Regions from separate parts of the Pseudoalteromonas sp. S327 genome, predicted to be linked through region 2. Evidence: predicted binding sites of a transcription regulator. Region 2 holds the regulator's gene; the other holds the start of a gene.

Region 1 (18,668 bases), on a different contig from region 2:
GTTGAATATGCTGCAAACTTTAAAGGCACAGATATCAACGAGTTTATAAACATTGTTGGTAAAAACCTTAATAAAACAGTGATCATTGACCCAAATGTGCGCGGTAAAGTAAACGTACGTAGTTATGAGTTAATGGATGAAGCACTGTACTACCAATTTTTCTTAAATGTACTCGAAGTGTATGGCTACTCAGCAGTAGAAATGGACAACGGTATTATCAAGATTGAAAAAAGCTCTGACGCTAAAAAATCAAATGTACCGCTAATTACAGAAAACAGCACTGCATCGGGCGATATGATGATCACCCGTGTGGTACGCGTTAAAAATGTAAGTGTTCAAGAGCTTGGTCCATTAGTACGTCAATTTAGCGACCAAAAAGACGGTGGCCATGTAGCAAACTTTAATGCTGCCAATGTCATGATGCTTACTGGCCATGCAGCGTCGGTTAATCGCTTAGTAGAAATTATTCGCTCGGTAGATCAAGCCGGTGATAAGCGTGTAGATATTGTTAAGCTTAAATATGCAACAGCAGATGATGTAGTATCGGTTGTTGAAAATATTTACAAAGACAGCGGTAAAGGCAGCGTTCCAGAGTTTTTAATCCCTAAGGTGGTTGCCGATGGCCGTACTAATAGCGTAATAGTAAGCGGTGAAGGGCAAGCCCGTACCCGTGCTATAGAACTAATTAAGCGCCTAGATGGCGAACTTGAAAGCCAAGGTAATACCAAAGTATTTTACTTAAACTACGCCAAAGCAGAGGATTTAGTAAAAGTACTGCAAGGCGTAAGTAAAACGCTTGCAGAAGATGGCCAAGGCACAAGTAAAACTCGTACAAACAATAAAAACGATGCCAGTATTGAAGCCCACCCTGACTCAAACTCATTAGTTATTACGGCACAGCCCGACACCATGCGCTCATTAGAGACCGTGATTGATAGGCTCGATATTCGCCGTGCGCAAGTACTTGTAGAAGCGATTATTGTTGAAGTAATGGAATCGGATGGCGTTAACTTAGGTACGCAATGGATTTCAGAAGATGGCGGTATGTTGCAGTTTAATAATGGCTCAACTGTGCCTGTAGGCTCATTAGCGGTTGCAGGTATTCAAGCGCAAGACACCACAACCACACAAACAATAATAGGCACAGAATCAGGTAACGTAACCAGCTACGATGAAACAACTGAGGGTGATTATTCGGCACTTGCCTCGCTACTAAGTGGTGTTAATGGCTTAGCGTTTGGTTTAGTTAAAAACGACTGGGGTGCAATTATTCAGGCCGTTTCAACTGACACTAACTCAAACATACTGGCTACACCTTCTATTACCACCATGGATAACGAAGAAGCGTCGATGATAGTGGGTCAAGAAGTGCCCATTATTACTGGTTCGCAAACAGGCAGTAATAACGATAATCCATTTCAAACCATTGAACGCCAAGAAGTGGGTGTAAAACTAAAAGTAACCCCACAAATTAACGATGGCTCAGCAGTACAATTATTAATTGAACAAGAAGTATCGAGTGTAAGTGGTGCAACCGCTGTTGATATTTCTGTTAATAAGCGCGCCATTACCACAACCGTTATGGCTGATGATGGCGGTATGGTTGTGTTAGGCGGCCTAATTGATGAAGACGTGCAAGAAAGTGTATCTAAGGTACCAATTTTAGGTGATATTCCAATTTTAGGTCACTTATTCAAGTCAACAAATACGACCAAACGTAAGCGTAATCTTATTGTATTTATTCGCCCAACTATTATTCGCGATGGCGTTAATATGAATAAGTTAAGCTTTAATAAGTATAACTTTATCCGTGGCGAGCAAATGAAAGAGAAAGAAGATGGCATAGAGCTTATGCCAAATTCAGATGTTCCTTTACTTCCATCTTGGGATGATGAGCTTATTCTGCCACCAACTTATGAAGAGCACTTAAAGGCATTGAGCTCTAAAGAACGTGCAGAGCGTGAAGATGACTAGCGCAATAGAACAAATAAACGAAGACGTGGTTCATCGTAGTGATGAAACACGCTCTGAGGAGTTACTTACAAGTAACGATTTAGTTGAGTTGCCTCCAAAGCGTTTACCTTTTTCGTATGCGCGCAGAGCGGGTGTACTGCTTAGTAAAAATAATGAACAGCAAGTTGTGTATTACCGCGGCGAGCTAGATGTTGAAGTATTGCTAGAAGTGCGTCGCATTGCAGGTGAAGGCTTTACCCTCGAGCAATTAGCTGACGATAAATTTGAGTTACTATTAGAGGCTGCGTATCAGCGCGATAGCTCTGAAACACAACAAATGATGGAAGATATTGGTAATGAGGTCGATTTATTCTCCCTTGCCGATGAGCTCCCTCAAACCGAAGATTTATTAGCCGGCGATGATGATGCGCCTATCATTAAACTAATCAACGCCATGTTAAGCGAAGCAATTAAAGAAGGTGCATCCGATATACATATCGAAACCTTTGAGCAAGAGCTTGTGATTCGCTTTAGGGTTGATGGCGTATTAAAAGAAGTGCTTAAACCTAATCGTAAGCTTGCTTCGTTACTCGTCTCGCGTATTAAGGTAATGGCGAAACTAGATATAGCAGAAAAACGTATTCCGCAAGATGGTCGTATTAGCCTTCGTATTGCAGGGCGTGCAGTAGATGTGCGTGTATCTACCATGCCATCTAGCTTTGGTGAGCGTGTAGTACTGCGTTTACTTGATAAAAACAATGCTCGCTTAAATCTTGAAGATTTAGGCATGACGCCGCAAAACCGAGAGTTGTTTGCTGATTTAATTAGTAAACCACACGGTATTATTTTGGTTACTGGCCCAACGGGCTCTGGTAAAAGTACCACCTTGTACGCCGGTATGAGCCAAATAAACTCTCGCGATCGTAATATTTTAACGGTAGAAGACCCAATAGAGTACGAAATTCCGGGGATTGGCCAAACACAAGTAAACACCAAAGTAGATATGACCTTTGCCCGTGGGCTTCGTGCAATATTACGTCAAGATCCCGATGTAGTAATGGTCGGTGAAATACGTGACCTTGAAACCGCGCAAATTGGCGTGCAAGCATCGCTTACAGGTCACTTAGTTATGTCTACGCTACACACCAATACCGCCTCGGGCGCAATTACTCGTATGGAAGACATGGGTGTAGAACCATTCTTGCTGTCATCGTCATTGTTAGGCGTGCTGTCGCAGCGCTTAGTACGTACTTTATGTAATAGCTGTAAAGAAGGTCACACTGCTGATGAACGTGAGTGTGAGCTGCTAGGTGTACCGTTTGATAGCGCACCTACAATTTACCGCGCAGTAGGGTGTGAAGAGTGTAACTTTAATGGTTACCGCGGCCGTACTGGTATTCATGAATTACTCGTGGTTGATGAAGAAATACGCGAAATGATCCACAGCGGTAAAGGCGAGCAAAGTGTTGAAAAATACATTCGCCAAAAAAGCCCAAGCATACGCCAAGATGGCTGTAGCCGCGTACTGGCAGGCAAAACAACCCTTGAAGAAATTCTACGCGTTACCCGTGAGGAAGCCTAACCATGGCGGCGTTTGAATACCGTGCCCTTGATGGCCGAGGGAAAGAGCAAAAAGGCATTTTAGAAGCCGATACAGCTAAGCAAATTCGCCAAGCGCTGCGCGAAAAAAAACTTACGCCGCTTGAAGTTGTCCCTGCAGCAGAAGGGGAAAAACAAGCTAGTGGCGCAAAAACGCCGTTATTAAGTCGTTTTTTTAAACCCAGCGTATCAACCTCCGATTTAGCCCTTATTACACGCCAGCTTGCGACGCTCATTCAATCGGCATTGCCAGTTGAAGGGGCTGTCATGGCGGTGGCAGAGCAATGTGAAAAGCCTCGCTTAAAACGTATGCTTATGTCGGTACGTTCAAAGGTAGTAGAGGGTTATACACTGGCCGATGGCATGAGTGAATTTCCACATGTATTTGACGATTTATACCGAGCAATGGTAGCCGCAGGTGAAAAATCAGGGCACCTTGACCAAGTATTAAATCGCCTTGCCGATTACACCGAACAGCGCCAACACATGCGCAGCCAAATTACTCAAGCCATGGTTTATCCTACCATTTTGGTTATTTTTGCTATTGGTATTGTTTCGGTTTTACTCGGTACTGTTGTGCCTAAAATTTTAAAAACCTTCGAAAAAACTAAGCAAGTACTGCCTTGGACAACCGAATGGGTTATGGCAGGCAGCCACTTTGTACAAAATTATTGGTTTATAAGTTTGTTAGTCATTACTGCGCTGGCAGTAGGCATTAAACATGCACTGAAACAACCTAAAATTCGCTTTTGGTGGGACGATCGCGTACTGCACATGCCTGGTTTTGGTAAAGTAGCGCGGGGTATTAATACCGCGCGTTTTGCACGTACGCTCAGTATTTTATCGTCAAGCTCAGTACCGCTACTTGAAGGTATGCGCATATCGGGTGGCGTATTAGCGAATAAAAAAATGAAAAAATCGGTGGCAGATGCTGCCGATAGAGTCAGTGAAGGTGCAAGCCTAAGAGCGGCTTTACAGCAAACTAAGTTGTTTCCGCCGATGATGCTGCACATGATCGCCAGCGGTGAAAAATCAGGTGAGCTAGAACAAATGTTAGAGCGCGCGGCTAATAACCAAGACCGTGAGTTTGAAAGCATGGTAAACGTATCATTAAAATTATTAGAGCCAGCAATGATTGCCTCAATGGCGGTGATTGTTTTGTTTATAGTAATGGCTATTTTACAGCCAATAATGGCAATGAATAAAGCGGTAGGACTTTAAGCTTTAAGGGGTTAGCTAAGTTAGTATTTACTTAGATGACGCCAAATTAAATTATGTTTTTGGAAAATGAGGTATTTACGTGAATAAACAATCAGGTTTTTCTTTACTCGAAGTAATGGTGGTATTGGTTATTATCGGGATGATTATGTCAATTGTGGCGCCTAATATTATGGGCCAACAAGAAGAAGCTGCTATCGATAAAGCACATCTAGATATTCAACAGCTTGAAGATGCAATGAGCTTATACAAGCTTAAAAATAAAAGCTACCCAAGCACAGAGCAAGGCCTAGAAGCATTGGTCAATAAAACCAGCATTGAACCAATTCCTAAGCGTTTCCCTGATGGTGGTTTTGTAAATGAATTACCAGAAGATCCGTGGGGTAACCCGTACCAGCTAATTAGCCCAGGTGAAATTGGCAAGTTTGATATTTTTTCAATGGGACCTGATGGCGAAGCCGGTACCGATGATGATATTGGCAACTGGAACGAAGACGAGCAATAAATGCGACTTAACCTAGTAGTATGGTTAAATACGATTGCACGAGGCTTACTATGCAAGTAAGCCTTAATCGTATGCGCGCCCACCACCGTGGGTTTAGCTTAATAGAAATTTTAGTGGTACTTACTATTATCGCATTTGCGACCAAAATGGTGGTATACAGCTTAGAAGGCGGCGCCGAAGATGAGCTTGATACACAAGCGCTTAGGCTGCATACCACCATTAACATGGCCTCTGAATTTGCTATTTTAAATCAAATAGAACTTGGCTTAATGGTTGAGGAAAACACCCTTGAGTTTTTAGTATTTGATGGCGAAAAATGGATTACCTTTGACCGCGAAGACCTTTACAAGCCTATTGAGCTGGATGAACGGTTAAAACTCACGCTCAATTTAGAAGATTTAGCCTGGTCACAAGAGAACTTACTTGAGCAAGCAAATTGGCGTGAGCTAATGAGCGGCGGCGATGACGATAGCTTATTAGAGCTTGAAAAACTAAAAATACCGCAAGTCCTTATTTTATCATCTGGCGAGGTCAGCGCCTTTCAGCTTATTGTTGAATTAAAAGAGCAAAGCGAGCCTGTGTATTACATTGAAGGGGAATTTACAGCCCCTGTTAATTTGCGAAAAGAGCCATAATAATGAGGCTAAATAAAGGCTTTACCTTACTCGAAGTGCTTGTGGCGTTAAGTATTTGTGCTATGGCTGGGATTGCAGCTATGCAAGCAACCGGCGAGCATATAAATCATTTAACAACACTTGAAGAGCAAACGTATGCATCGTGGGTGGCAGAAAATGTGTTGGTGGTGCAGCGTAGTAAAGGTAAAGACTGGCAGGCTAAAAATGGCGAGCGCGGCAGCGAAGTAATGGCGGGCGTTGAGTGGTTTTGGAAGCAAGAAATAGCAAAAACTGCAGACAAAAGCTTTGTAAAAGTGACGATAAATGTTTTTAGCGACGAAAAATACGAGCAATCGGTGTACGAGCTTTCAACTTATTTAAATAAAGGTAGCTAATAAGTGAAGCAGCGCGGATTTACATTAATCGAAGTATTAGTTGCTATGGCTATTTTAGCGGTGGTGATTATGGCTACTCACCAAATTTTAGACTCAACCACTAAAGCAAAAGAAGCGTCTGATGAAAAAATAGCGGAGCTTAACGGCCTACAAACCGCATTTAGGTTAATGGACCAAGACTTTAGCCAAATGACTCAGCGCACTGTACGTAATGAAGCCGGTGATGCGCAAGAGCAATACTTACTAGCAGGGCGTTATATATTAGAAAGCCAATACGATGGTATTGCGTTTGTACGTGATGGCTGGGTAAACCCTATTAATTTGTTGCCTCGTTCTGAGTTACAAGCTGTAGGGTATAGAGTGCTTAATGACAATTTAGAGCGTGTATACAGAGTGTATGTAGATCAGCTTGATAATATGGAGCCGCGGGTACAAGTTGTTTTAAAAGGTATTGAAGAGCTTAAATTTGAATTTTTAGATGCCAACAACGAATGGCAAGAGCAATGGCAAATAAAAGCCTTACCTAAAGCGGTTGCGGTTACTTTACAACAAATTGAGGCAGAGCCTATTCGTCGTGTTTTTTTAGTACCCGGGCAGGGCAAAAACAGCGGGGAGAGTAATTAATGAATAAGCGCGAATCACGCGGTGCCGCATTAGTTATTGTGCTGTTTATAGTTGCACTAGCCGCGATATTAGCCGTAGAAATGAGTGCTAATTTAATGGTGCAGGTTCAAAAAAGTACTAACCTGCAAGGGCACCAACAAGCAAAGTGGTATGCCTACGGCGGTGAAGAGCTGGCAATAAAGGCACTAAAATTAAGTAAAGACGATGATCCTGACAAAACCTCGTTAGATCAGGTTTGGGCCACACAAGGCGACACCCAATACCCTGTAGATAACGGTACTCTAAGCGGTAAAATTACTGACTTACAGGCGTGTTTAAATTTAAATGCATTAGGGGAAGCGCCAGACCCAAACTCTACCAGCAAAACCAACCCTGCTCATAAAGCACTCTTTGCATTATTAGAAAACATTGAAGATTTACCTGCCGAGGAAAGCGAAGAAGCAATGGCAGACAGTGTATTTGACTGGCTTGATGAAAACAGCATTACCTATCGTTCAGGCGCTGAAGAAGACGAGTATTTATCGCGTGATTACCCTTATATGAGCGCAAATAGTTTATTTGCATCACCTTCTGAGCTGCGTTTGGTAAAAGGTTTTAATCCGCTAGTAATGGAAAAGGTATTACCTTTTGTGTGTGTTATTCCGGGGTCCCCCTTATTATCGATTAACGTCAATACGTTACTTCCCGAACAGGCACTTATTTTAAGTGCCATGATTGACGAATTATCGTTATCGGGCGCAGAGGCCGTTATAGCAGCTCGCTCTGAAACCGGATTTGATAGCGTGGATGAATTTTTTTCCGAGGTACAGCAGCAAGGCGGTACAAATTTAGATTCGGTTAAAGAACTATTTAGTATTAATAGCGAATATTTTAAATTACAAACGCAGGCGACATTTGTCGATTTGCGTTTTTCGATGACCACATTACTTCATGCCAAAAATGGCGAAGTAACGATACTGGCGCGAAAATTTGGAGGCGTACAGTGACAGAAATACTGCTGATCCGCACGGGTCAAACAGAGCAAGATAAATTAAATTGGTTAATTTATTCACCACAAGAACAAGAAATAATTGCCAGTGGGGAATTAACCGATGCGAGCCGTTTAAGTGAGCTAAGTGAAAAAGCGCAAACCCGCGAGGTAGTGGTATTACTGCCTAGCGATCAGGTGCAGCTTAAAACAGTGGCGTTGCCGACTAAGTGGAATCGTAAGTTAGAGCAAGCGTTGCCATACATGCTTGAAGAAGACATTGCGTGCGATATAGACGAGCTATTTGTCGCAATTGGCGAGCCCACTATGATTAATGAGCAGCATGCAATTAGAGTTGCCTTAACTGACCGCGAGTGGTTTGAGGCTTGGCTTGCTTTATTTTCAGAGCATAACTTGGCGGTATACACCATTTTACCTGATGCCCTGCTACTGCCTACAGCCGACGATGATACATTAACCGCCATAGAGCTTAATAATCAGTGGTTATTTAAAAGAGGCGATTGGCATATTAGTGCCGTTGAAAATAGCTGGCTAAGGGATTACTTAAGTGCACTTGGCGAACCGAGTGTAAAGCACTATAGCCCGGCTAATCAGTTTCCTGAAAGTATTAACCTAATTTCGCAAGCAAGCGACTACGATTTACCATTGGCCTTATTTGCTAAACAACTTACCAGCGTTAAATTTAATTTACGCCAAGGCATGTATCAGCTTAAAAAGAAAAGTGCACTGTGGTGGGGTTATTGGAAGGGCGCAGCCATTATTACCGGTGTTGCTTTATTTGCTACCATTGCTATAAAGCTGGTTGAACTAAATCAACTTAACTCGCGTGTTGAGCTTGCTAAAGCCCAGGTAGTGGATAGATACCAAAAAGCATTTCCCGGAACTAAAGTACGTCCTAACTTAATTAAAAGCCAAATCAGGGGCGCGCTTAAAACCATTAATGGCGAAAGTGAAGCTGGGTTTTTAGATTTGACCAGCCAATTGGTTGGCGTGTTTTCGCAAGTAAGCGAATTTACGCCAGAAACCCTACGTTACGATAAACGCCGTAATGAGCTGCGAATACGCGCACGCGCAAAAGACTTTCAAACGTTTGGTAAAGTAAAAAGTATACTTGAGCAACAAGGGTTAACGGTTGAGCAAGGGTCGTTAAATAACGATGGCGATTTTGTAGTAGGCGAAATTAAACTGCGAGGTGCAGTATGAAAAAGCAAATAATGCAATACTGGCGCTCTTTAAAAGAGCAAGAGCAGCAATTGATTATGGTTGCTGGTGGTATATTTGTTGTTTTTGTTTTAGTAATGGGAATTTTTAGACCTCTAAATAACGCTATAGATAAAGCCAAAAAGTCGTATGTCACTCAGCAAGAGCTGCTCGTATGGGTTGATGAAAGCATAGTAAAGTTAAAAGCGGCGGGTAACACGCAGGCAATTAGCAATCAAAATATTAGCCAAGTGGTTAATTCAACGCGTAGTCGCTACCGTATTACTATTAGTAAAATGCAGCCTAACGATAACTCGTTACGTTTAACGCTTGATTCGGTAGAGTTTAATCAATTAATAGAATGGTTAGACGAACTGGTTAATCAGCATGGCTTAACAGTAGAGAACCTTGATTTAAGCAAAGATGATAAATCAGGGTTTGTACGTGTAAGCCGCTTAGTACTAGAGAAGTAATTAATGAAAAAAATAATAATATTATCAGTGGTATTTTTTATTAGTTTTATTGTGTTTTGCATAATGAAATTACCAGCGGCCATTGCGTTAGACCTAGCTAAGCCGTACTTACCAAAGCAGCTTGAAATAGGGCAAACCGTAGGGAGTGTATGGCAAGGCCAAATGATGCAAGTGCGCTATCAAGACGAGCAGCTAAATAATGTACGCTGGGATATTGCTGGCTGGCAGTTATTTACGGGTAATTTAAATGCTAATTTAAAATTTGGTAATCCGCGTGAGCGTAGCGATATTTCGGGCTATGCTGATGTGAATTACGGATTATTTAATAATGTGGTTAAAGTTACCGATGGTATAATTCGCTCGACCGTAGAGCGTGCCATGCAACGTATTGCACTACCTATACCAGCTACGGCTAAAGGTCGAGTCATTTTAGAGCTTAACGAGTACACCTCAGGTGTGCCTTATTGTGAGTCATTAAAAGGCGAGATTGCCAGCCCAAATATAGATGTTAAAGGCTTTAATGGCTGGTTTAATATAGGCCCACTGAGTGGCATGTTAAGCTGTAAGTCGGGCGATATAGCTATTTTGGTCGACCCAGATAACACGTTAGGTCTTGAAGCCGACGCAACACTTAAAGCTAACTTTGACTTTAAAGTAGCAGGCTATGTTAAACCTGATGCTAGCTTACCAAAAGATGTACACGACGCGGTTAAGTTTTTAGGCCGCCCCGATGCACAGGGCCGCTACCCACTAAATTTTTAATGTAATAAAAGAGATTTAATGCAATTACCACAGTTTAACGAGCAACACGCACAGCAATTAAGTGCATTTTTAAGTACTCAACCTCAGGCTATGTCCTTAACACAAAGCCAAGGCTATCTATTTGGGGTTATTTGTTCGCCAAGCCCATTAGAAGTTCACCAGTGGTTAGCGCATATAGTGCCTAATACGGCTAACGATTTAGACGAAGAAATACTGTTTTTATTTATGGCGTTGTACCATCAAATTAGTGAGCAAGTATTTGAAACCGGTTACAAGTTACCCGCCAATTTTGACCTAGACTATACCCAAGCGTGGAGTGAAGGTTTTTTACGTGCTACTCAAGAATACGCACAACCTCTATTAACAGCTCCCGCTTTAGAGCCTCAGTACAAAGAAGCACTAGAGAGTGCACTAAGTACGCTTAGCTTTTTTGCTGTTGATGAGCAAACAAGAGTGCAAATTGCGCAGCAAAATAGTATGACACTCGAAGCTTTATATCAGTATCAGTACGAATCAATGGGCGACTTTGCATTAGGCTTTGCCGAGCTTATTGAGGTGGTAGCCATAAACAGTGGGCTGATTACAGATGAAGGGTGGGAAGAGTAGCCTTTAGGTATATTAAACGGCGCTTAGAATAATTAAGCGCCAAGTTCTAAAATAATATCAGTGCAGCCTTTTTTACACTTAACAACGCCTTTACCCGGCTCGCTGGTGGCTAAATCGAGTGTTAACACCTCGCCGCACTGCTCACAATGCAAGGTTTTTCCTTGCGATAGCTTTTTAAGTATTGTGCGCTGTTTATGAAAAGAGTCACTCGCTTTTTTGTTTAACTGCGAAAAATCCACTACTTAGCTCTCTTTTGTTCTAATGCATCCGATACAATTTTACACACTGTATTTAAACGCTCTTCGTAAAAATATAAATTTAGGTCGCGCTCGCGGCAATAACGTAAATGAAATAACTGCACTGAATCATCAGTGGTAAAGGTTTTTTCAATATATTCGTGTTCAGACTCAGAGAGCTTTAACGCACTGCTAATGCGGTTTTTAGCCATATTGGCTGCTGGGCTACGGTTTATTTTGCTCGCATCACTTAAAAAACCCACACCTTCACCTAATAGCTTTTCGCGGGGCTCTTTAACTAATGGGTGATCAATAGTAAAAAACGCAAGGATCAGAATAACCAATATAATAAACTTTTTCATGAATGCGTAAACCTTGATCTTAATGGGGTAAATTTAGCAAGCAGTGTAATAAACTGCATTTTAAAAGCAAGTAACTGAGATGAATAAATTATTAGCAATCTATACCTGTAATTTTAGCCAGTATTGTTATAATAGCCAACAGCAGTTAGATATTTCTGAAATATCTGAAAGTATTCAAACAGCTGATTATTTAAACTAATCACACTTACCATTAACGAACTACAGTTACAGTATAGAATACGCACATATTGCTACGTTTTTATTTCCAAGCGGCGTTGAGGAACTTCGATGGACAAGCAAATTAAAGTAAAGAATATACCTGCAGAGGTTAAAATCCAACAACCGGATTTAAGCCGTCAAGACGACAGGTTTAACCCACGTAACCGAATTTATGTTCGCTCAGTAAAAGGGCTTCATCAGTTACTTAGACAGCGTATAGGCTTTTTAGGCATGCTTGCCTTTATGCTTTTGCCTTGGATAAATTTTAATGGCCAGCAAGCTGTGTTATTTGATTTAGTAGGCCAAAAGTACAATATTTTTGGGCTAACGCTGTGGCCGCAAGATTTCACTATATTAGCCTTTATATTTATGTTGGCCGCGTTTGCACTCTTTTTGGTCACTACCTTTTATGGCCGAGTATGGTGTGGCTATACTTGCCCGCAAACTGTATGGACCTTTATATTTATTTGGTTTGAAGAAAAGTTTGAAGGCACAGCTAATCAGCGTAAAAAGCTAGATCAACGCCCGATGGATTTTGATAAGTTTTGGCGAAAAACAGCAAAGCACACCAGTTGGGTTTTATTTGCCTTATATACGGCGATTTCGTTTGTCGGATACTTTACGCCTATCCGTGAATTACTCCCTGACTTTGTGACCTTTAATGTAGGTGGTTACGCGCTGGTAAGTATTATTTTCTTTGCAGCGTGTACTTACGCTAACGCAGGGTGGATGCGTGAAATTATGTGTTTACACATTTGCCCCTATTCACGTTTTCAATCAGCTATGTTTGATAAAGACACTTACACCGTAACGTACGATGAAAAACGCGGCGAAAGCCGAGGCCCACGTTCGCGTAAAATTGCCCACGAAGATTTAGAAATGGGCGATTGCATAGACTGTAACTTGTGTGTACAGGTGTGCCCCACAGGGATAGATATTCGTAATGGTTTGCAAGCCGAGTGTATAAACTGTGGCGCATGTATTGATGCCTGCGATGGTGTAATGGATAAAATGGATTATCCGCGGGGTCTTATTTCTTATACTACTGAGCGCAATCTCGAAACACCTGAAAATAAAACCAACCCACTGCGAGCTAAAATCATAGGTTACACGGTCATACTGGTGGTGCTTACCAGTGCGCTGGTGGCTAACATTGCATTTAGAAAGCCTATGGACTTTGACATAATACGAGACCGTAACCAACTGTATCGTGTTGACTTTAATGGCTTGGTAGAAAACACCTATACATTAAAAGTAATCAACAAGGCGCAGTACGAGCAAACCTTTAATATTGATGTTCAAGGCCTTGAAAACTTTAAGTACATTGGCAAGCAAACATTTACAGTGCAAGCAGGGCAATCGCATAATGTGCCACTGTCACTTGTGATGGACCCGTATGATTTAAAAGCGCCAATGACGGAGTTTAACTTTGTACTTTCACCGGTTAATGACCCCGATGAAAGCATTTCGCAACCGAGTAACTTTTTTAAAGCGCGATAAACACACTAACAAAAGCGGGGTAACCCGCTTTTTACATTAAGAAGCCCATGAGTAAATTTAGTTTTGAAGATTTAACGCCCGACTTAATTCTCGATGCAATAGAAAGCGTTGGTATATATGCAGAGTCAGGTTTATTAGCACTTAATAGCTACGAAAACAGAGTCTACCAATTTAAGGCGGAAGATGGCCTGCGCTACGTTGTTAAGTTTTACCGACCAGAGCGCTGGAGCAAAGCGCAAATACAAGAAGAGCACGACTTTGCATTTGAATTAGCTGAGGCCGAAGTACCCGTTGTTGCACCCATTAAGCGCAACGGAGAAAGCTTATTTGAGCACCAAGGTTATGTATTTGTGTTATTTCCAAGTGTAGGCGGGCGGCAGTTTGAAGTTGATAACCTGGATCAGCTTGATGTAATGGGTCGTTTAATTGGCCGTATGCATCAGGTGGCTAAAAGCAAAGCCTTTGAGTACAGACCTACCTTTAGCTGCGAAGAATATTTGCATACAGCTAAAGTTCATCTGCAAAAAAGTAATTTGGTACCTATGGGGATCAGCACGGCTTTTTACACCATATTGGACTTGGTTATTGAACAAGCGCAAGCACAGTATAAAAATGTGCAAGGGATCCGCTTACATGGTGATTGCCACGCAGGTAACATTTTGTGGGCAGGCGAAGCACTTATGTTTGTTGATTTAGATGACGCTCGTCAGGGGCCGGCCATTCAAGATTTATGGATGATGCTCAGTGGCGATCGTCAAACACAGCTGTTACAGTTAGACACCCTTGTAAATGCGTATGAAGAGTTTTGTGATTTTGACCACACTCAACTCAAATTAATTGAACCGCTTCGTGCAATGCGTATTATTCACTATATGGGTTGGGTAGCTAAACGATGGAGTGATCCTGCGTTCGTACGGAACTTTTCATGGTTTGCTGAAGACAAATACTGGGAGCAACAAATTTTAGCGCTTAAAGAGCAGTTTGCAGCACTGCAAGAAGCTCCGCTGAAGTTATTGCCATAAAATTTTATTTAAAAAGTACACGAGATACCAATGCTTAAAAAATTGAAACTGAGCCTACTACTTTTATGTTTACCATTTGCAGCCCTTGCTGCACAGTTTGAAGCCGATAACCAGTATACTGTTATTGATGTAGAAAAAAGCGCAGAGCCGCAAGTAACCGAATTTTTCTCGTTTTACTGTCCGCATTGTTTTAAATTTGAGCCTGTTGCAAAGGCAATTGAAAAAAGCCTACCTGAGGGCACTGAATTTATAAAAAATCACGTTAACTTTTTAGGCGGTGTATCACCACAGGCGCAAAGCAACTTAAGCTACGCCTACTTAATCGGTAAAAAACACGGTCAAGCACAAAGTATCAGCGACCAAATTTTTAAAAGTATTCATGTACAGCGCGCACCTTTAACGCAAATGAAAGACGTTAAAAAATTGCTTGAAGTTAACGGTATCGATAGCGCAACGTTTGATCAAGACATTGCCAGCATGCCAATTATTTCAGCTGAGCGTGCAATGCAAGATAAACAAAACAAATATTCAAAACTAGGTGCGCTAACCGGTGTGCCTACCTTTATCGTAAACGATAAATATAAAATAAACATTAACACCATTAATAACCAGCAAGAACTGAATGAGTTAGTTGCTTTTTTACTAACACTTTAATCTCGGAGAACAATAACAATGATCAAATTAGTTAAAGCAGGTTTACTTGCATTACTACTGCCTATGGCTGCGAGCAGTGTAGCCGCCACTTATGAAGAAGGCGTACATTACGATGTGGTTGCAGAGCGCGCGACTAAAAAGCCAGAAGTAAAAGAGTTTTTCTCATTTTATTGCCCTGCTTGTAATAACATGGAAGCGTTAATTGGTGAGTTTAAGCCGAAGCTAGATAAAGACGTTAAATTTAAAAAGAGCCATGTTGATTTTGTCGGTGTTCGCGATCCAGAAAACCAACAAATGATGAGCCAAGCGCTAGCAACCGCGGAAGTACTTCCGCAAAAAGATAAAATTGTTGCGGCTATTTTTAATCACATTCACACTAAGCGCGCTAAATTTAACGAGCTTGCAGATGTAAAAGATGTATTTGTAGCGCAGGGTGTTGATGGCGATAAGTTTGATAAACTATACAAAAGCTTCTCGGTACGTACATTAAGCTCTAAAATGAAGCGTGACCAAAATTACTTTAAAGAAAAAGGCGCGCTACGTGGCGTACCAACCTTTATCGTAAATGGTAAATACAAATTAAATCTAGGCCGTGAGTCTGGTATTACCGCGCCAGAAGATATTAGTAAATTAATTAACTATTTAGCGAACAAGTAAGGTTTGCTAAAACAAAAAAAAGCTCCGTAAGGAGCTTTTTTTATGGAAGTGATTTAAATTTAACTCACTATTTTCTTTGTAAGAAAACACCCGATTCTATGTGGTGCGTATAAGGGAACTGATCAAATATCGCAAAGCGCTTAACATTGTGAGTACGGGTTAAATGATCTAAATCGCGCTCAAGCGTTTCTGGGTTGCACGATATATAAATAATGTTCTCGTAGTTGGCTACTAAGTCACAGGTAAGGGTATCCATACCTGCGCGTGGAGGGTCGACTAAAATAGTTTGGCAATCGTAACTTTTTAAATCTATCCCCTCTAAACGCGAAAAGGTACGTTCACCATTCATTGCCTGGGTAAACTCTTCACTCGACATACGAATTATATCTAAGTTATCTACCTTATTTTTAGCAATGTTGTATTGCGCCGAATGCACAGAAGACTTAGATATTTCAGTAGCCAATACGCGATTAAACGAACCCGCCAATGCAATAGAGAAATTACCATTACCACAGTAAAGTTCCAGCAGGTCATTACTCAGTGGTTTACATAAGTCTTGTGCCCACTCCAGCATTTTTATATTTACTTTAGCATTAGGTTGCGTAAAGCTATTTTCTACTTGTTGATAAATAAGCTCCTGGCCGTTTACGGTTAAACGCTCAGTAACAAAATCATTGCCTAGTACTTCTTTTTGTTTGCGCGCACGACCAATAAAGTCAATATTGTATTTACTGCTCAGTTTTTCTTTCAGGGCTTTTATTTCAGTTAGCCACTGCTCATCGAGTGGCTTGTGATAAAGCAAGCTTACTAAAATCTCGCCACTTAATGACGATAAATAATCGATTTGAAACAGCTTACGACGTAATACTTCACACGACTTTAAATTATCAATCATCACCTGCATAACTTCACCAACTAATGGCGCGGCAGGGTCAAAGGTGTCGACGCGAATTTTTTCTTTCGTGACCTGATCAAACATAATATGAAATAGATCATCCCCATCGTGCCATACTCTAAATTCAGCACGTTGGCGGTAGTTAATTGGCTCTGAGCTAAACACCTCTAACGCTTGCACACCAAATCGCTTAAATTGCGACGTAATACGCTGCTCTTTTTCATTTAGCTGCGTATCGTACTGTGTGGTATCTATTTTAATCACTGCCATTAATGCTACTACCTTATCTATGAGATCTATTTATCGGCGCTATTGTAGGGAGCGAGCAGTATTTGTCTAGTTTTGCTGATAATAAAGTTGCTGTTTTTTTAAACATGCACTTTAGTTTTGTCACTATTAGCCGATAATAAGCTAAGTACGTAACGGAGGTGGATCATGAAAATCGGTAATTATGGCTATACGCCAAACAACAACGTAAACAAATTCAATAATAAAGAGGCGCTACAGCAGCCAACAATCCAATCTCCGCAAGAAAGTTCATTACAGCGAGGCAGAGAACTTGCTGCAAAAGTGCTTGGCGACAAAATGGCAGAGCAGCTAGGTTTACCTGTTGAGCAAAAACAAGCCGATAAACCTTTATTCGATTTTGATGAAATAGTAAAAAATGTACTCGACTTTGTATCTGGCGCAGTTAATAAAGCCAAAGCCAATGGTGCCGATGACGATAAATTAAAAAATATGTTAGATGATGCGCGCACAGGTGTTCAAACCGGTATAGACGAAGCGGTTGATGAGCTAAAAGGCACCGGTGTATTTAACGAAGAAATGCAAGAGGGCATCGACAAGTCAAAAGAAGGCATTTTTGAGGGGCTTGATGAGTTTGAGCAAACCCTATTTAACCCACAAGCGGCCAGTGTTAGCGTAAGCCAAGCACAATATGTAAGCATGAGCAGCAATGCCGAGTATAAGTTTACAACGGCCGAAGGTGATGAAGTCAGTATTAGCTTTGCTGATGCATATGAGTCTCAAACAGCGAGCGGGTATCAACAAAGCAATAACAGCGAATCGTTTGCCAGCTCATCGTCGCAATCTCGAGAGCTGTCTTTTTCAATGTCAGTTAATGGTGATTTAAACGAACAAGAGCAAGATGCTATTAATGCCATGATGGAAGAGCTACAAGGTGTAAGTAAAACATTCTTTAGTGGTGATTTGGATGAAGCATTTGAAAAAGCACAAGAGCTGAGCTTAGGCAGTGAGCAACTCGTTGCATTTTCAATGGATCTTCGCCAAACAAAAACAGTCGCTACCGTTAAAAGTTATGAGCAATATCAGCCAAACCCAACAAAAGAAGTAGCCGATGCGATCGCACCTTTTAATGACGATCTAAAAAATGCATTTGATAAAGCATCGCAACTAGGCCTACAAGATCAGCTTGCCGGTATTATAGAGTGGCTAAACCAAGATCAAGCAGCAGTCGATCAGCTAGTTGATTACACCCAGGCAATGTTTGAAAACCTAAACCAATTAAATTCAGCGGGCGACGCACTCGACGCGCTAAAGTCTGAGCAAAGCTAAACTACTTTCTTTTATAAATACCTCATGGCAAACTGCCGTTCTTAATAAACAGTAGGAACCAAAGTTTGTCAGCCCACATAATGGTATTTGATTCAGGTATAGGTGGCACCACCGTGCTTGAGCATATTCAAAAGCGTATTCCAGATGCACAGTACAGCTACTTTATGGATAATGCGTTACTCCCTTATGGCGCGCAAACCCAGCAAACTATTATAGGGCGTTTATGCTCACTCATTTATTTTATTGAGCAAAACGGGCTTAATGTCGACCTTATTGTTATAGCCTGCAATACAGCCTCTACATCAGCCTTAAGTGAAGTACGCAAAATTACATCAATACCTATTGTCGGCGTAGTGCCAGCAATAAAGCCTGCTGCTGAAGTAACTCGCACAAAGCACATCGGCTTATTGGCAACCCCCGCCACAGTTGCAAGCCCCTATACTCATACATTAATAAAAGAGCATGCCAGCAACGTAACAGTGAGTTTATATAGCAGTGTTGAGCTGGTGGCATTGGCAGAGCAGTTATTTTTCACTCAGCAGCTAGATACACTCAAACTGCATAAAGAGCTTACGCGTTTGCGCATTAACTCAGATATAGATGTACTTGTA
Region 2 (14,505 bases):
GGTACTTGCTCAAGTAGCTTTGCTACAGGCTCAAGGTTTTCCTCAGGTTCGTCTTCGCATAATAGCGCCCCTAAGTATTGAGTCATTACTTTTTCATTAGCAAATAATTGCTTACTCATTCATTAACCTTGTCCAATTAAATAATCTAATAACGCTTTATAAGCGTAGACCCCACGTGAACGTGGGCAAAACTCTATGGGTACCTTTTGTGCAAGGCTTGCATCTCTAAACTTTGTATCAACGGGGATCACCCCTGGCCATACTTTATCTTTATATGTATTTTGCAACGTTTTGTAGGCTTCAAGCGACGCTTTAGTGCGCTTATCATACATAGTAGGGATTATAGTATATTGGTACTGTTTCGCTTGAGAGCTTTGCATTAACTCCATAGTGCGCATCATTCTATCAAGCCCTTTGAGCGCCAAAAACTCAGTTTGCACAGGCACTAAAATACGTTCGCTGGCGGCTAATGCGTTCACCATTAAAACACCTAAAACTGGCGGGCAATCAAGCAGCGCATAATCGTAATGTTCACTAATTTTTGCAAGTGTTTTTTTTAAAATTAAGCCCATCCCCGTTTTATTACCCATACTTCTATCGAGGGTTGCTATAGCCATCGTCGCGGGCAATATATCTAGGTTTTCCATGGTAGAGGGGCACAATGCTTGAAGTATTTCTTCACTTTGCATTGAGGTGCCGCGAGCAAAAATATCGTACACACTGACTTCTAAATCTTCAGAATCAATACCAAAATAGTACGTTAGTGAGGCGTGAGGGTCGGTATCAATGAGTAATACGCGTTTACCTTGCAAGGCCAAAATACCAGCAAGACTGACAGCCGTTGTGGTTTTACCTACACCGCCCTTTTGATTTGCTACTGTCCAAATCTTCACATTAAGTCCTAATTACTGTTCATTGCGCGTGGTGATTCTGATGCCACCATGAGGTAAACGAATTATTTTAATAGAGTTATCATCAGAGGGAAGTTCCACCTCTGGCTCAGGCGCAGCTTGTTGCACTTGCTCATCAGGCTCAGCTTCATTTTCGGTGGTTTGTTGTACTAAGCCATACTTAGAAAGCGCAATAACAACTTTACGATTCTCTGCTCGACCCGCTGCGGTGTCGTTATCGGCAAAAGGTGAGTATTGCCCATACCCCTCGATTGCCATTCGCGCTGGGTTAATTCCTAACGTTTCTAATTCAACTAAAATAGAGGTCGCCCGTGCAACTGACAACTCCCAGTTAGAGCGAAACATTTCATTGCGAATACTTTCGTTATCTGTGTAACCTCTTACCCTTATGTAGTTATCTACTGGGGCAATAATATCTTTTACAATTTTTACGACTTGCTTAGCTCGCGCGTGGGCCACAGAGCTACCACTTGAGAACAGCATTCCTGAACTTAGCTCAATAATAAGCCAATCTTGGTTAAGCTCTAAACTGGCTTCTCCATCACGAATTTCATCAATAAGTGCTGAATGTAATTTAGTTAACAAACTATCGAGTGGTTTACCTAAATGTTTTTGTTTTATATTGCTGGTATCACTATGTCCATCTAGCAGCTCTGGGCCAGACTCCTGTTTTTGAATGCTCTCACCGTACAATAACTCTTGCTCAGGGGTAACACGGTCAGTAAGTAGCCCTTCGCCTGTCACGCCCTCACCTTGTTGCGATTGCTGCCTTGCTGACTTGTCAAAAACCTGTTCTAGGGAGTCTGAGAGGATTTGAAAGCTTTCTTCTTTATTTATGGCAATGGCATACATAACCACAAAAAAGGCAAACATAATGGTCATGTAATCAGCATAAGAGACTAACCAACGTTCTGTATGTTGATTTTTTTCAGCTGATTGACGTAAGCGCCGGCGTAACATAAAAGTTACTCTACCACGACATTAGGGCGCTCTGTGCGATAAGCTTCAAGCTTTAATTCTATGTTAATAGGACTTTCGCCAAGGCTTATAGCAATCACCCCTTCGGCCATCATTTCATGGTAAAGCATTTTTTGCTCTACTCGCTGCTTAAGCTTATTGGCCATAGGTAAAAATAATAAGTTAGCTAAACCCACCCCATATATTGTTGCAATAAATGCGGTGGCGACCCCTGCACCTAGCTTTTGAGGGTCGGTAATAAATGACATTGCTTGAATAAGACCAAGTACAGCCCCTAAAATACCTATAGTTGGGCTATATCCGCCCATGGCTTCGTACACTTTACTTGCTTCAAGTAAGCGGTCTCGTTCAAGCATTAAATCTATTTCTAAGGTGTCGCGTAGCTTTTGCTCCGAACACCCATCCACTAGTAAACTAAGCCCTTTTGCTGCATAAGGATCTGGGTGACTAAGTGCCTCTTTTTCAAGCGCTAAGTACCCTTCCTGGCGAGCTTTATGCGACCACGTTTTAATTTGCTCTATGGCTTGCTCAATATTGTACTGGGGTGAAAAAAACACCCAATGGCTCATGCTTAGCGTTTTTTTAAAGGTGCTTGTCGCCGTTTGCAACATAACAGCCCCTAAGGTGCCGCCAAGTACAATAATAAGTGCAGGGCCATTAAATAACGCCGTGACAACGCCACCCTCTAAAGAGTAACCAATCGCTATAGCGCCCAGCGCAATGATTAACCCTAAAACTGAGAGCTTATCCACAACCAGTCTCTCTTTTTAATCTTGCTGCTACGTCGTTTAACGCTAAATGCTCAGAGGCAAGCCCAGCGTTGGCAATGGCTTGAGGCATACCGTATACCACACAGCTTTTTTCATCTTGCGCCCAAATTGTTGCGCCAGATTGCTTAAGCATTCGCGCGCCATCACGTCCATCAGCGCCCATGCCGGTTAAAACAATAGCAAGTACATCTCCTTGGTAGCTTTTGGCAACACTTGCAAAAGTCACATCAACGCTTGGTTTGTAGCTTATACGTTCACTATTATCTTCAAATACACGCAGCGTTTTGTTACCACTTCGCCCCTCTACCATCATTTGCTGTCCACCAGGGGCTAAGTAGGCTGTGCCGGCTTCTAGCCTGTCACCTTGTTGCGCTTCTTTAACGCGTATTTTGCAAAGGCTATTTAAACGTGCCGCAAACGCAGGCGTAAATGCTGCTGGCATGTGCTGAATTAACAAAATAGGGTGTGCAAAGTTAGCAGGTAATTGGGTTAATATGGTTTGTAAAGCAACTGGCCCGCCAGTTGAAGTGCCAATAGCCACTATTTGATAGTGTTTACCGCTGGCACGCGTGGGCATACTGGGTGTAGTTGTTGTCTGCACTGGGGCGGCACGTTGAAAGCTTCTATCAGGTTGTTTAAGCGATGAGCTTGTTGTGGCAAGTTTGCTTGCATGTGCAGCAGTTGTCTTACTTGATGTTAATGGCCTAACAGGGCGTGGAGCACGCCTGCGACCAATTTCCTTCACTTTGGCTTGCAATAACTTGATTGCATCTTCGTTATTTCGTGCAATGTCTTCAAACTTTTTCGGTAAAAAGTCCATAGCTCCGGCATCAAGTGCATCTAAAGTTGCGGTTGCACCGTCGCGAGTTAATGAAGAAAACATAAGTATTGGCGTTGGGTTACTCGCCATAATTTCTTTTACTGCGCTAATACCATCAAGCACAGGCATTTCTACATCCATGGTGATCATATCTGGACGTAACTGCGCTGTTTTTTCTACGGCTTCTCTACCGTTAACAGCAAAACCTATTACTTCAATACCGCTGTCTTGTTCAAGAATTTCGCTTACTCGACGGCGAAAAAAACTGGAATCGTCAACAACTAAAACTTTTACGGCCATTGCGCTCTCTTATTAAATTTATGTGTAGGCATACACAGGTATGCCTACATTTTATCCTGCGTAATGCTTAAGCATATTAGGTACATCCAGAATCAGCGCAATACCACCGTCAGATGTAATTGTTGCACCAGCCATTCCAGGCGTACCTTGTAATAACGCATCAAGAGGCTTAATAACAACTTCTTCTTGGCCAATTAATGAATCAACCACAAAGCCAACTTGCTGAGTACCTATTTGTACAATTACCACATGACCTTGCGCTTTTCGCTGAGAACAATCAGCACCTTTAACTAGCCAATGCTCTAAGTAAAATAGCGGTATCGCTTTTTTACGAACAATAATTGTAAGCTGGCCATCTACCACATTGGTTTTGGTTAAATCTAAGTGGAATATTTCACTCACACCAGCAAGTGGTAACGCAAACGTTTGCTCACCAACAATAACCATCAGCGTAGGTAAAATAGCCAGTGTTAATGGTACTTTTATCTCTAAAATAGTCCCTACGCCCAACTCTGACTGTATACTCACAGAGCCATTAAGCTGCGTAATTTTAGTTTTTACTACATCCATGCCTACGCCACGGCCAGAAATATCAGATATCTCTTCTTTGGTCGAAAAGCCTGGTGCAAATATTAAGTTATACGCTTCTGTATCTGATAAGCGACTTGCCTGATCATGGTCAATAACGCCTTTACTGATCGCTATTTTTTTCAGTTTTTCCGCATCCATACCTGCACCATCATCTTTAATGGTTAACAAAATATGGTCGCCTTCTTGCGAAGCCGATAATGTAACGTTACCGGTTCTAGGCTTACCCGCAGCTTCACGCGCTGCTGGCATTTCAATTCCGTGGTCAACTGAGTTTCGTACTAAATGCACCAACGGATCGGCCAGTGCCTCAACTAAGTTTTTATCTAAATCGGTTTCTTCACCTACAAGCTGTAAATCAATTTCTTTATTTAAGCTACGGGCTAAGTCACGTACTACGCGAGGGAATCGGCCAAACACTTTTTTGATAGGCTGCATTCGCGTTTGCATTACTGCACCTTGAATATCAGCAGTGACCACATCAAGATTTGATATCGCCTTACCCATCGCTTCACTGTCTGTATTGGTCGCTAAACTAACCAACCTATTTCGTACTAATACCAACTCGCCAACCATATTCATTATTTGGTCTAAACGCTTTGTATCAACACGTACTGTGGTTTCAGCAGGTGGAGGCGTAGCTTTTTTAGGTGCAGCGCTACTCGCTGGTTTTTCAGCCACTTTAGGTGTAGGCGCAGCGGCTTTAGCCGCCGGAGCTTGTTTTGCTGCAGGTGCTGGCGTAGGCTTTTCTGGCGTAGGTTTTGCTGGCGTTTGTGCTACAGGTGCAGCCTTAGGTGGCTGCGGTGCAGGTGTGTCAGCTTCTTTTGATTCTGGTGCGGCGCCTTTACCATGCAGTTCATCAAGCAGTGCTTCAAATTCATCATCGCTGATTTCATCATCACCGCTATCATTTGCAACAGCCGCTGGTGGTGCTGTGTGTTTTACTTCTGGCTCACCGCTTGAAGTATCTCCTGCAACCGGACCAAAACTACCTACACCGTGTAATTCATCTAATAAACTGTCAAATTCATCATCGGTAATATCTGAACTTGAATCTGGCTCTGCACTTGCACTTGGTTGCGACACCGGGCTTTGGCCTTTGCCGTGTAACTCATCGAGTAAGCTTTCAAATTCATCTTCTGTAATTTCGTCAATTTGCGTGCTATCTGCTGAAGGGCTTGAACCTGCCACATCAAATAGTTCATCAAATGCAAATGGGTCTTCATCATCTGTTGCGCTAACGGGAGCTGCGGGTTCTTGTTCAACAACTTCGGGGGTTGTTTCAGTAAGCTCGTCATCCGTAGGCGGTTGACTAAGTTTATGAAGAGTTTCTAATAATTGAGGGTCTGCTGGGTCTGGCTGTTCGCGATTTTGAATAGTGGCAAACATTTCATTAATGGTATCTAGTGCTTGTAAAATCACATCCATTAATTCTGAATTAACAGTTCTAACCCCTTGGCGTAAGAGATCAAATACGTTTTCAGCACCATGACAGGCATCAACAAGCTCAGTCATAGCTAAAAAGCCTGCCCCTCCTTTTACGGTATGAAAGCCCCTAAAAATAGCATTTAGTAACTCAGTATCTTCTGGGTTATTTTCTAGCTCAACTAACTGTTCAGATAAAAGCTCTAGGATTTCTCCAGCCTCTACAAGAAAGTCTTGTAAAATATCTTCATCGACTTCAAAGCTCATGCAGTTACTCTCCTCTTAGAAGCCCAAACTTGATAATAGGTCATCGACCTCGTCTTGGTCAGATACAACATCATTTCGCGACTCTTTATCAATAATAGGGCCTTCAGGACCTGCTAATGTTTGTGCGGCAACCAGTTCTTCTGTTTCTTGTTGTTCTTTACTTTCAGCTATGCTGTCATCTTGTGCAGCAAATGCTGTTAAAAGGTGGATTAAACTTTCTTCTACTTCTCTGACTAATTCAATTACACGGCGGATAACCTGGCCGGTTAAATCTTGAAAATCCTGCGCCATTAGTACATTGGTCATTAAAGTTTGCAACTCATCGGTTTTATGATGAGAGCTGTTCATAAACTTGTCGATGCTGTGGCATAAGGTTTTAAACTCGCCCAGCTCTATTTCGCGGTTCATAAGCCTATCCCAAGTAGGCTTAATATGTGCAATTTCATCTGCTAGCTGCTGCGCAATAGGCAGGCTTGCTTCGACCGCATCCATTGTCTTATTAGCTGCATTTTCTGTCATTTCCATGACATAGTTTAAGCGCTTTTTCGCATCCGGAATTGCATCAGTGGTTAAATCGGTTAAACGCGTATCAAGTTCAAAGCTTTTAAGGGCTTCGTGTAATTGGCGTGTTAACTTACCTACTTCAGCAAAAAGCTGCGATTGCTCTTGAGAGGCAGTATCTAAAATTAATTGATCTGCTTTATCTTGCTCACCGTTTTCTAAAAAAACGACGAGCTGACGAGCTTGTTCTAAAGTAATTTGAGGCGCAGCTGGTGCTGACATAAGCCTCTCCTCTCATTAACCTAAGCGTTCAAACACTTTTTCTAATTTAGTTTTCAAAGTACCAGCAGTAAATGGCTTAACAATATAGCCATTAACACCTGCTTGCGCTGCCGCTATTATTTGTTCTTTTTTAGCTTCTGCCGTCACCATTAAAACCGGAATATGTTTTAATTTTTCGTCAGCTCTAATGGCTCTTAGCAAGTCAATACCCTGCATGCCTGGCATGTTCCAATCGGTTACAACAAAGTCAAAAACCTGATTTTGCAACATAGGTAATGCTGTAGAACCATCGTCAGCTTCTTGAACATTCGTGAACCCTAGGTCACGCAACAGATTTTTTATAATACGTCTCATTGTAGAGAAATCATCAACAACAAGAATTTTCATGTTTTTATCCAAAACATCCTCCGGTGAGGTCTTAACCTATAATTTACTTACTACTAGTTTATCCAGTCATTGATTTTTGCTTTGAGCTTAATCATCGCCTGACCATGTATCTGACTTACACGCGATTCACTTACATCGAGTATATGCCCAATTTCTTTTAAATTCATTTCATCGTTGTAATACAAAGAAAGCACCATTGCATCTCGCTCTGGTAAAGACTTTATTGCCTCTAACAATGAATTATTAAACCGTTCATTTTTAACATTATTAAATGGTTTGTCTAGCGCTAAATCTTGACCTGCTGGGCTAATAACATCTTCATCTACCCCTAGGTCTTCTATACCAAGCACTTTACTGGAATTAACATCATTTAAAATATGATGGTATTCTTCTAGCGAAATATCAAGTTTTTCAGCTACTTCAGTATCTTTTGGTTCTCTATTTAAGCTATTTTCTAATTCTGTGATAGTTTCGGCTACTAATCGGCTTTTACGGTGCACCGAACGTGGTGCCCAATCCCCTCTGCGCATTTCATCAAGCATAGCGCCGCGGATACGAATACCAGCAAACGTTTCAAAGCTTGCCCCTTTACTGGCGTCAAAGTTTTTTGAGGCCTCGATAAGGCCAATCATTCCCGATTGGATTAAGTCATCAAGCTGAACGCTAGGAGGAAGACGAGCTATTAAATGGCACGCCACTTTTTTGACAAGCGACGCGTGTTTTTCAACAATCACATTTAGATTTTGTGTTGATTGATATCCCATAGCTCTTTTCACCGATGTTGTCATAATCAGCCGTTTACTAGCTTCTCAATGAAAAACTCTAAATGTCCTGAAGGTTGATTAGGTATAGGCCATTTTACTGCTTTTGTCGCTAATGTTTTAAACGCAACTGCTGCTGGTGAATTAGGGAAAAGATCGACAATTACTTTTTGTTTACGCGTAGATTTACGCATATTTTCATCATATGGAATAGTCGCAACAAGCTCCATAGACACATCTAAAAAGCGGTCTGTTACTTTAGAGAGCTTTGCAAAAAGCTCTTGACCCTCGCGCATACTGCGCACCATGTTTGCAACAATTTTAAATTTATAAACGCCATGCTCGCGGCTAAGTACTTTAATAAGCGCGTAGGCATCAGTAATAGAGGTCGGCTCGTCGCACACCACCACCATGACATCTTGCGCTGCACGAGAAAAACTCAGCACCATGTCAGAAATACCAGCGGCGGTATCTACAATTAAAATATCAAATTCGGTATTAAGCTCACTAAAGGCACGAATTAACCCAGCATGCTCAGATGGGGTTAGCTCCACCATATTTTGCGAGCCTGATGTAGCAGGCACGATTTTAATACCGCCTGGGCCTTCAACTAAAATCTCGTCAAGTTCGCACTCACCTGAAAGGACGTGAGATAAGTTTTTTTCAACACGTAGTCCTAGCATTACATCACAATTAGCTAGGCCTAAATCGGCATCTAATACTAATACACGATTACCCTGCTGCCCTAAAGCAATAGCAGTATTTAAAGAGACGTTGGTTTTACCCACCCCTCCTTTACCGCCAGTGACAGCGATAACTTTTACGCCGTTGTTATTGTTTTGACTCATTTTGCGCAGGCCGCTTGCTTGATCTAATACTGTGTTAATCATACATCCCTACTGTGCTTGGCGCCACCGCTTGGTGCCTTGAATGTTGTGCTTTTGCTCTTTTTAAATACAATTGCTCAGCTTTTTTTACTAGTTTTTCAGCATTTGCAACGCGAATATCTTCTGGTACACGCTGACCATTAGTAAGATACCCTATCGGAAGACGATTTTGAATCGCTATACTAATAATCTCACCTAAACTTAATGATTCATCTAACTTAGTGAAAATACAACCGCTTAGCTGAACCTTTTTAAAATGTCTCACCGTTTCTTGTAGAACATTTATTTGTGCAGTAGCACTTAATACTAAATAACTACGTATATCTACTCTTTGGTTACGCATTAAGGTGTTTAGCTGTTCAGTTAAGCGTAAATCACGTTGACTCATACCCGCTGTATCAATTAATACTAGACGCTTATTACGTAAATGATATAAAACTTCAGCTAATTCATTGGCATCTTTTACTTGTTTAACACCACAACCAATAATACGGCCATACGTAGCAAGCTGCTCATAAGCACCTATTCTGTAGGTATCAGTCGTTATTAGGGCGACTTTATCGGCGCCATATTTTTGTGCCCCTAATGCTGCAAGTTTAGCAACTGTGGTTGTTTTACCTACACCAGTAGGCCCTACAAGTGCGTACACACCACCTTGACGAAGAATTTCATTATTGGTGGTCTGCATTTGATCTTCAACCATTTGTAATAATGCCTTCCAACCTTGCTGGCGCGATACGTCATCAGGAATAAAACACGCCATTTGCTCTGCAACGTCTTTATCTATCCCCATGCCAACTAACCGATCAATCATGCATGCACGTGTTGGGTCGCGACGCGCCATATCTTGCTGCATTAAACCCGATACTTGGTGCTCTAGTAACTGGCGAATTGCGTTCATTTCATCACGCATTGCGCTCATTTGAGCGCTTTCGTTATTATTAGCTTGGCTACGCGGTGCAACCGCCGTATCTAGCTCGTCAAAATCTTGATCTAGGTCATCAAAGCCTAAGCTGTCAGCTTGGGTTTGCATGCGTTTTGGCGCTCCATTTTCGCGTGCAAACATATTTGTAGTACGTGGCTGTGCTGGCTCTTGATAATGCTCAGATGTATCAATACCTGATTGCGAAAACATAGAAGCAAGCTCAGGAGAGCGAGGACGCGGCGACTGACGCTCTAATAACGCTTGTAAGCTATCGGCGACTGCTGCTTGTGGCTCAGGTTGCGCACGCTGCGGCTCTGGCTTTACAAAGTTATGAGCGTTTTGTTGAACATCTCTTTGAGGAGCTGGCGCTGCCTGTGGTTGCGCTGCGGCTTTAGGGGCTGCTTTGTCGTAATCTACTGCGGCAACAATTTCTACACCATTAGCGAGTTTTTTGTTCGACATAATAACGGCATCAACACCTAACTCATCTTTAACTTCTTTCAGTGCGGTGCGCATATCTTTAGCAAAAAAACGTTTAATCTTCATGGTTCAACCCCTGTTAAAATCTTTATTGTTGGCCTACTGAGCTGACAATCTTGATCTGTCTTTCATCTGGTACCTCTTGATAAGACATCACCCTTAAACCCGGTATGGTGTACTTAACAAAACGAGATAACACAGTGCGTAACATTCCTGACGTTAGCAATATTGAAGGTTCTCCGGCCATTTCTTGATTCTGATGCGCTTCGTTTAATGATGTTTGAAGTCGCTCAGCAAGGCTTGGTTCTATTCCGGCACCTTCGTCGCCTGCATTTTGTAATGACTGATGCAACATCTGTTCCAACTCAGGCGCCAAGGTTATGACAGGGATTTCTGATGACATGCCCACAGCGTCTTGTACGATTAAACGGCGCAGCGAAATACGCACTGCAGCTGTTAAAACATCGGCATCTTGGCTACGTGGGCCGTACTCTACAAGGGTTTGAACAATAGAGCGCATATCACGAATAGCCACACCTTCGTTTAATAAATTTTGCAGTACTTTTACAACGGTTGTCAGTGGTAGTACTTCTGGCACTAACCCTTCTACTAAACGTGGATGGCTTTTTGCTAACATATCAAGCAGGTTTTGAACCTCCTCATGCCCTAGCAATAATGCGGCACTGTTAGTTAATAACTGGCTAATGTGGGTGGCGACCACAGTGGCTGAATCAACCACGGTGTAACCTAGTGACTGTGCTTCGTCTTTTTGATCAGGCTTTATCCACACCGCATCTAAGCCAAATGCAGGGTCTTTGGTTTCAACCCCTTTAATAGGGCCAAATACTTGCCCTGGGTTGATGGCCAGTTCATCGCCATGTTTGAGCTCGCCTTCACCACTTGAAACACCCATCATGGTAATACGGTACGCATTAGGGTCTAACTCTAAGTTATCGCGAATATGTACAGGCGGTACTAAAAAGCCAAGCTCCTGAGATAACTTTTTACGCACCCCTTTAATTCGGTTGAGCAGCTCACCACCTTGAGATTGGTCAACAAGCGGAATAAGCCTGTAGCCAACTTCTAAGCCAATAACGTCAATTTGTTGTACATCGTCCCATCCAAGCTCTTTTTGCTCTTGCTTGTTTGCAACGCCAGTACCGGCAACGGCACCACTTTCAGCCTCTTGGGCTGCTAGAGCAGCGGCTTTTAATTTTTGCTGCTGAGTAAAATAAGCTAAGTAGCCAAGTAGTGCGCCTAAACTTAAAAAAGCAATATGAGGCATACCCGGAACCAACCCCATAATGATTAAAATACCTGAGGCGATAAATAATGATTTTTCGTTACCTAATTGGGCTTTAAATTGCTCACCCATGTTATGTGATTCGTTTTGGCGAGTAACAACAATAGCAGTACCAATAGAGAGTAATAATGAAGGAAGCTGCGCCACAAGGCCGTCACCAATGGTAAGTAAAGTATATACTTCCATTGCGCGGCTAAAGCTCAAGTCGTGTTGGATCATGCCCACAAATAAGCCGCCAACAATATTAATAATTAATATCACGATACCGGCAATGGCATCGCCTTTTACAAACTTACTCGCCCCATCCATAGAGCCGTAAAAGTCAGCTTCGCGGGTTACTTCACTGCGGCGCTCACGTGCTTGCTCTGCACTAATAAAGCCAGCGTTTAAGTCGGCATCTATCGCCATTTGTTTACCCGGCATAGCGTCTAGCGTGAAACGAGCCGATACTTCAGAAATACGCCCTGCACCTTTGGTTATTACTACAAAGTTTATAATGATCAAAATTAAAAACACCACTAAACCTACCGCGTAGTTTCCGCCAATAACCACTGAGCCAAACGCTTCAATTACCTTACCAGCCGCATCGCCCCCGTTGTGACCCTCAAGGAGCACCACGCGTGTGCTGGCAACATTTAGGGCTAAACGCATAATTGTAGCGATTAACAGTACCGCCGGAAACATGCCAAATTCGAGAGGTTTCATGGTGTAAACAGTCACCAGTAAAACAACCAAGGCAAGAGCAATATTAAATGAAAATAATATATCAAGAAGAAATGGTGGCAGCGGTAAAATAACCATACCCAGCGCTGCAAGTACTAATAGCGGTGTGCCAACACCTTTGGCATACTCTTTTTTATCTTTGTTAAGTTGTTGTAATACCGCTTTAAAATCCATAACTCTACAATTCAATAAATTGACACTAGCCTGAAATAGCAATAACTATTCCAAGTATAGAGTCAGCAATAGATTCATTGAGTATTGATGCAAAATTTAAAGCAAGTGAGAGACAAGAGCGTATGGGCTTTATGGTTTGAATTTTCAGCCCCGTGTTGATATTTAGGCAAGGCGCCCCTGTAAAGTGTGGTTAGCTCAGCTTACCCTAATCGTATTTAAAATCATCCGGAATAGGCAGTTTAGACTTAAGAGGGATGGGGCGCTTTCCGCGACCTTTTTTAAAGCGTTTAAGCTGAAATACATAGGCTAAAACTTGCGCTACAGCGGTAAATAGCTGATCTGGGATCTGTTGGCCTATTTCAGCAGTATGATAAAGCGCCCGCGTAAGCATAGGGGATTCTACAATCGGTACTTCGTTACCTTTGGCTATTTTACGAATTTGCATAGCCATTTCATCTATCCCTTTGGCAAGTACAATCGGTGCACCTGCTCGCTCAGTATCGTATTTTAGCGCCACAGAATAGTGAGTAGGATTGGTTACAATTACGTCGGCATCGGGGACATCTTGCATCATCCTTCGCTGCGACATTTGCCTTTGTGTTTGCCTAATGCGCGCTTTAATTTGCGGATCACCCTCTGAGTTTTTGTACTCGTCTTTGATCTCCTGCATGGTCATTTTAAGTTGTTTGTTGTGGTTATAACTTTGATAAGGCGCATCTATTGCGGCAATAATCACCAAAGTGCACGACAACCCTAAAAACATCCACGAGAGCATTTCAAGGGCATGAATTATATTACTAGGTGCGCTTTCAATACTTAAATGCAAAATTTCATCAAAAAAAGTTTGAATCAAAAACACCGCAAAAATAGCCACCAGCGCAAACTTTAATATAGACTTTACAAGCTCTATCGCTGCTTGTGGGCCAAACATGCGTTTAAAACCCTTTATTGGCGACATTTTACTGGGCTTAGGTGCTGCAGCTTCCCAACTAAAATTAAAGCCGCCGAGTAAGGTATTTCCTATAAATGCTGCAATAACAATAATTAAAACAAACATCGCCACTGGAAACAGCAGCGCACTGGCCACCTCACTCCACACCGCAAACATTTTAGTGGTGTCGTAGGTTTCACTGCGATTTAAAGACAGCATCCTACCCATAATATTGTATAAGCCTTTGCCTATTTCGGGCCCATATAACAGCAACGAAATTGCAGAAAAAATAAGTACAAACATAGTCCCTAGCTCTTTTGAGCGTGCTATTTGACCTTTCTTTTTAGCATCTTCGAGCTTTTTGGAGGTGGGTTCTTCTGTTTTTTCTTGTCCTGAATCTTCAGCCATTGCCCCTCCTACACCGTACAGCCAACAAGGCTACACATTAGCTCAATCATTTTTAACCACTGAAATTCAAATTGGGTTACAAAATTACCTAAGGTAGCCCAAATAATAATTAAACCGGCAACTAATGTAAACGGAAAACCTATTGAGAAAATGTTTAATTGCGGTGCTGCGCGGGTCATAATACCAAATGAAATATTAATAATGAGCATGGCCGTAAGGGGGGCTAAAGCCAATACCAGTGCAGTGGTAAACATCCAGCTGCCCCACGTTACTATGTCCCAGTAATGATCAACAGCCCACCACTGGCCGTTTATAGGCAACACCGAAAAACTATGCACCACCATTTGAATCATCATTAAATGGCCATTAAAAACAAAAAATAACAAGGTCGCTAAAATTAAGTAAAACTGGCCAACTGCAGGCACACTCGCACCATTTGAAGGGTCTATAACAGAGGCAAAGCCCAAACCGGTTTGCATTGCCAGTATTTGCCCAGCAAGCACAAAGGTATTTAGCATTAGCGTAGAGGCAAACCCTATCGCAACACCTATCAACATTTGCTGAATAACCACCAGCACCATTTCAAAAGAAAATAAATTAGTAAATGTTGCAGGAGGCAGCGCTGGCACCACTAAAAACGTTACCACTACCGCCAATCCCATTTTAATGCGGGTAGGTACGTTT

Evidence for each region. Region 2 encodes FliA, which starts transcription of late flagellar genes. Its sites were predicted from a motif close to CTAAAGNTNNNNNNNNNNNNGCCGATA; they were not measured.
Region 1: the regulator FliA is predicted to act here: its motif matches at 16,862-16,888, upstream of CWB60_RS16330 (DUF5610 domain-containing protein).

Annotation. Positions count from the first base shown of each region.
Region 1 covers NZ_PNDP01000054.1:1,031-19,698, reverse strand. Annotated here, with positions in the region: gene gspD (type II secretion system secretin GspD) at 1-1,974, shown strand, start outside; gene gspE (type II secretion system ATPase GspE) at 1,967-3,535, shown strand; gene gspF (type II secretion system inner membrane protein GspF) at 3,538-4,773, shown strand; gene gspG (type II secretion system major pseudopilin GspG) at 4,853-5,275, shown strand; gene gspH (type II secretion system minor pseudopilin GspH) at 5,326-5,910, shown strand; gene gspI (type II secretion system minor pseudopilin GspI) at 5,913-6,284, shown strand; gene gspJ (type II secretion system minor pseudopilin GspJ) at 6,288-6,908, shown strand; gene gspK (type II secretion system minor pseudopilin GspK) at 6,908-7,894, shown strand; gene gspL (type II secretion system protein GspL) at 7,891-9,099, shown strand; gene CWB60_RS16380 (type II secretion system protein M) at 9,096-9,569, shown strand; gene CWB60_RS16375 (type II secretion system protein N) at 9,573-10,331, shown strand; gene CWB60_RS16370 (UPF0149 family protein) at 10,350-10,937, shown strand; gene CWB60_RS16365 (hypothetical protein) at 10,970-11,176, opposite strand; gene CWB60_RS16360 (hypothetical protein) at 11,176-11,535, opposite strand; gene ccoG (cytochrome c oxidase accessory protein CcoG) at 11,824-13,254, shown strand; gene CWB60_RS16350 (serine/threonine protein kinase) at 13,302-14,276, shown strand; gene CWB60_RS16345 (thiol:disulfide interchange protein DsbA/DsbL) at 14,307-14,930, shown strand; gene CWB60_RS16340 (thiol:disulfide interchange protein DsbA/DsbL) at 14,949-15,587, shown strand; gene trmA (tRNA (uridine(54)-C5)-methyltransferase TrmA) at 15,655-16,752, opposite strand; gene CWB60_RS16330 (DUF5610 domain-containing protein) at 16,918-18,057, shown strand; gene murI (glutamate racemase) at 18,123-18,668, shown strand, end outside.
Region 2 covers NZ_PNDP01000005.1:44,356-58,860, reverse strand. Annotated here, with positions in the region: gene CWB60_RS03005 (chemotaxis protein CheW) at 1-119, opposite strand, end outside; gene CWB60_RS03000 (ParA family protein) at 123-893, opposite strand; gene CWB60_RS02995 (flagellar motor protein MotB) at 906-1,871, opposite strand; gene CWB60_RS02990 (flagellar motor protein) at 1,877-2,641, opposite strand; gene CWB60_RS02985 (protein-glutamate methylesterase/protein-glutamine glutaminase) at 2,634-3,779, opposite strand; gene CWB60_RS02980 (chemotaxis protein CheA) at 3,831-6,059, opposite strand; gene CWB60_RS02975 (protein phosphatase CheZ) at 6,075-6,842, opposite strand; gene cheY (chemotaxis response regulator CheY) at 6,858-7,241, opposite strand; gene CWB60_RS02965 (RNA polymerase sigma factor FliA) at 7,283-7,993, opposite strand; gene CWB60_RS02960 (MinD/ParA family ATP-binding protein) at 8,020-8,880, opposite strand; gene flhF (flagellar biosynthesis GTPase FlhF) at 8,873-10,348, opposite strand; gene flhA (flagellar biosynthesis protein FlhA) at 10,371-12,482, opposite strand; gene flhB (flagellar biosynthesis protein FlhB) at 12,688-13,821, opposite strand; gene fliR (flagellar biosynthetic protein FliR) at 13,830-14,505, opposite strand, start outside.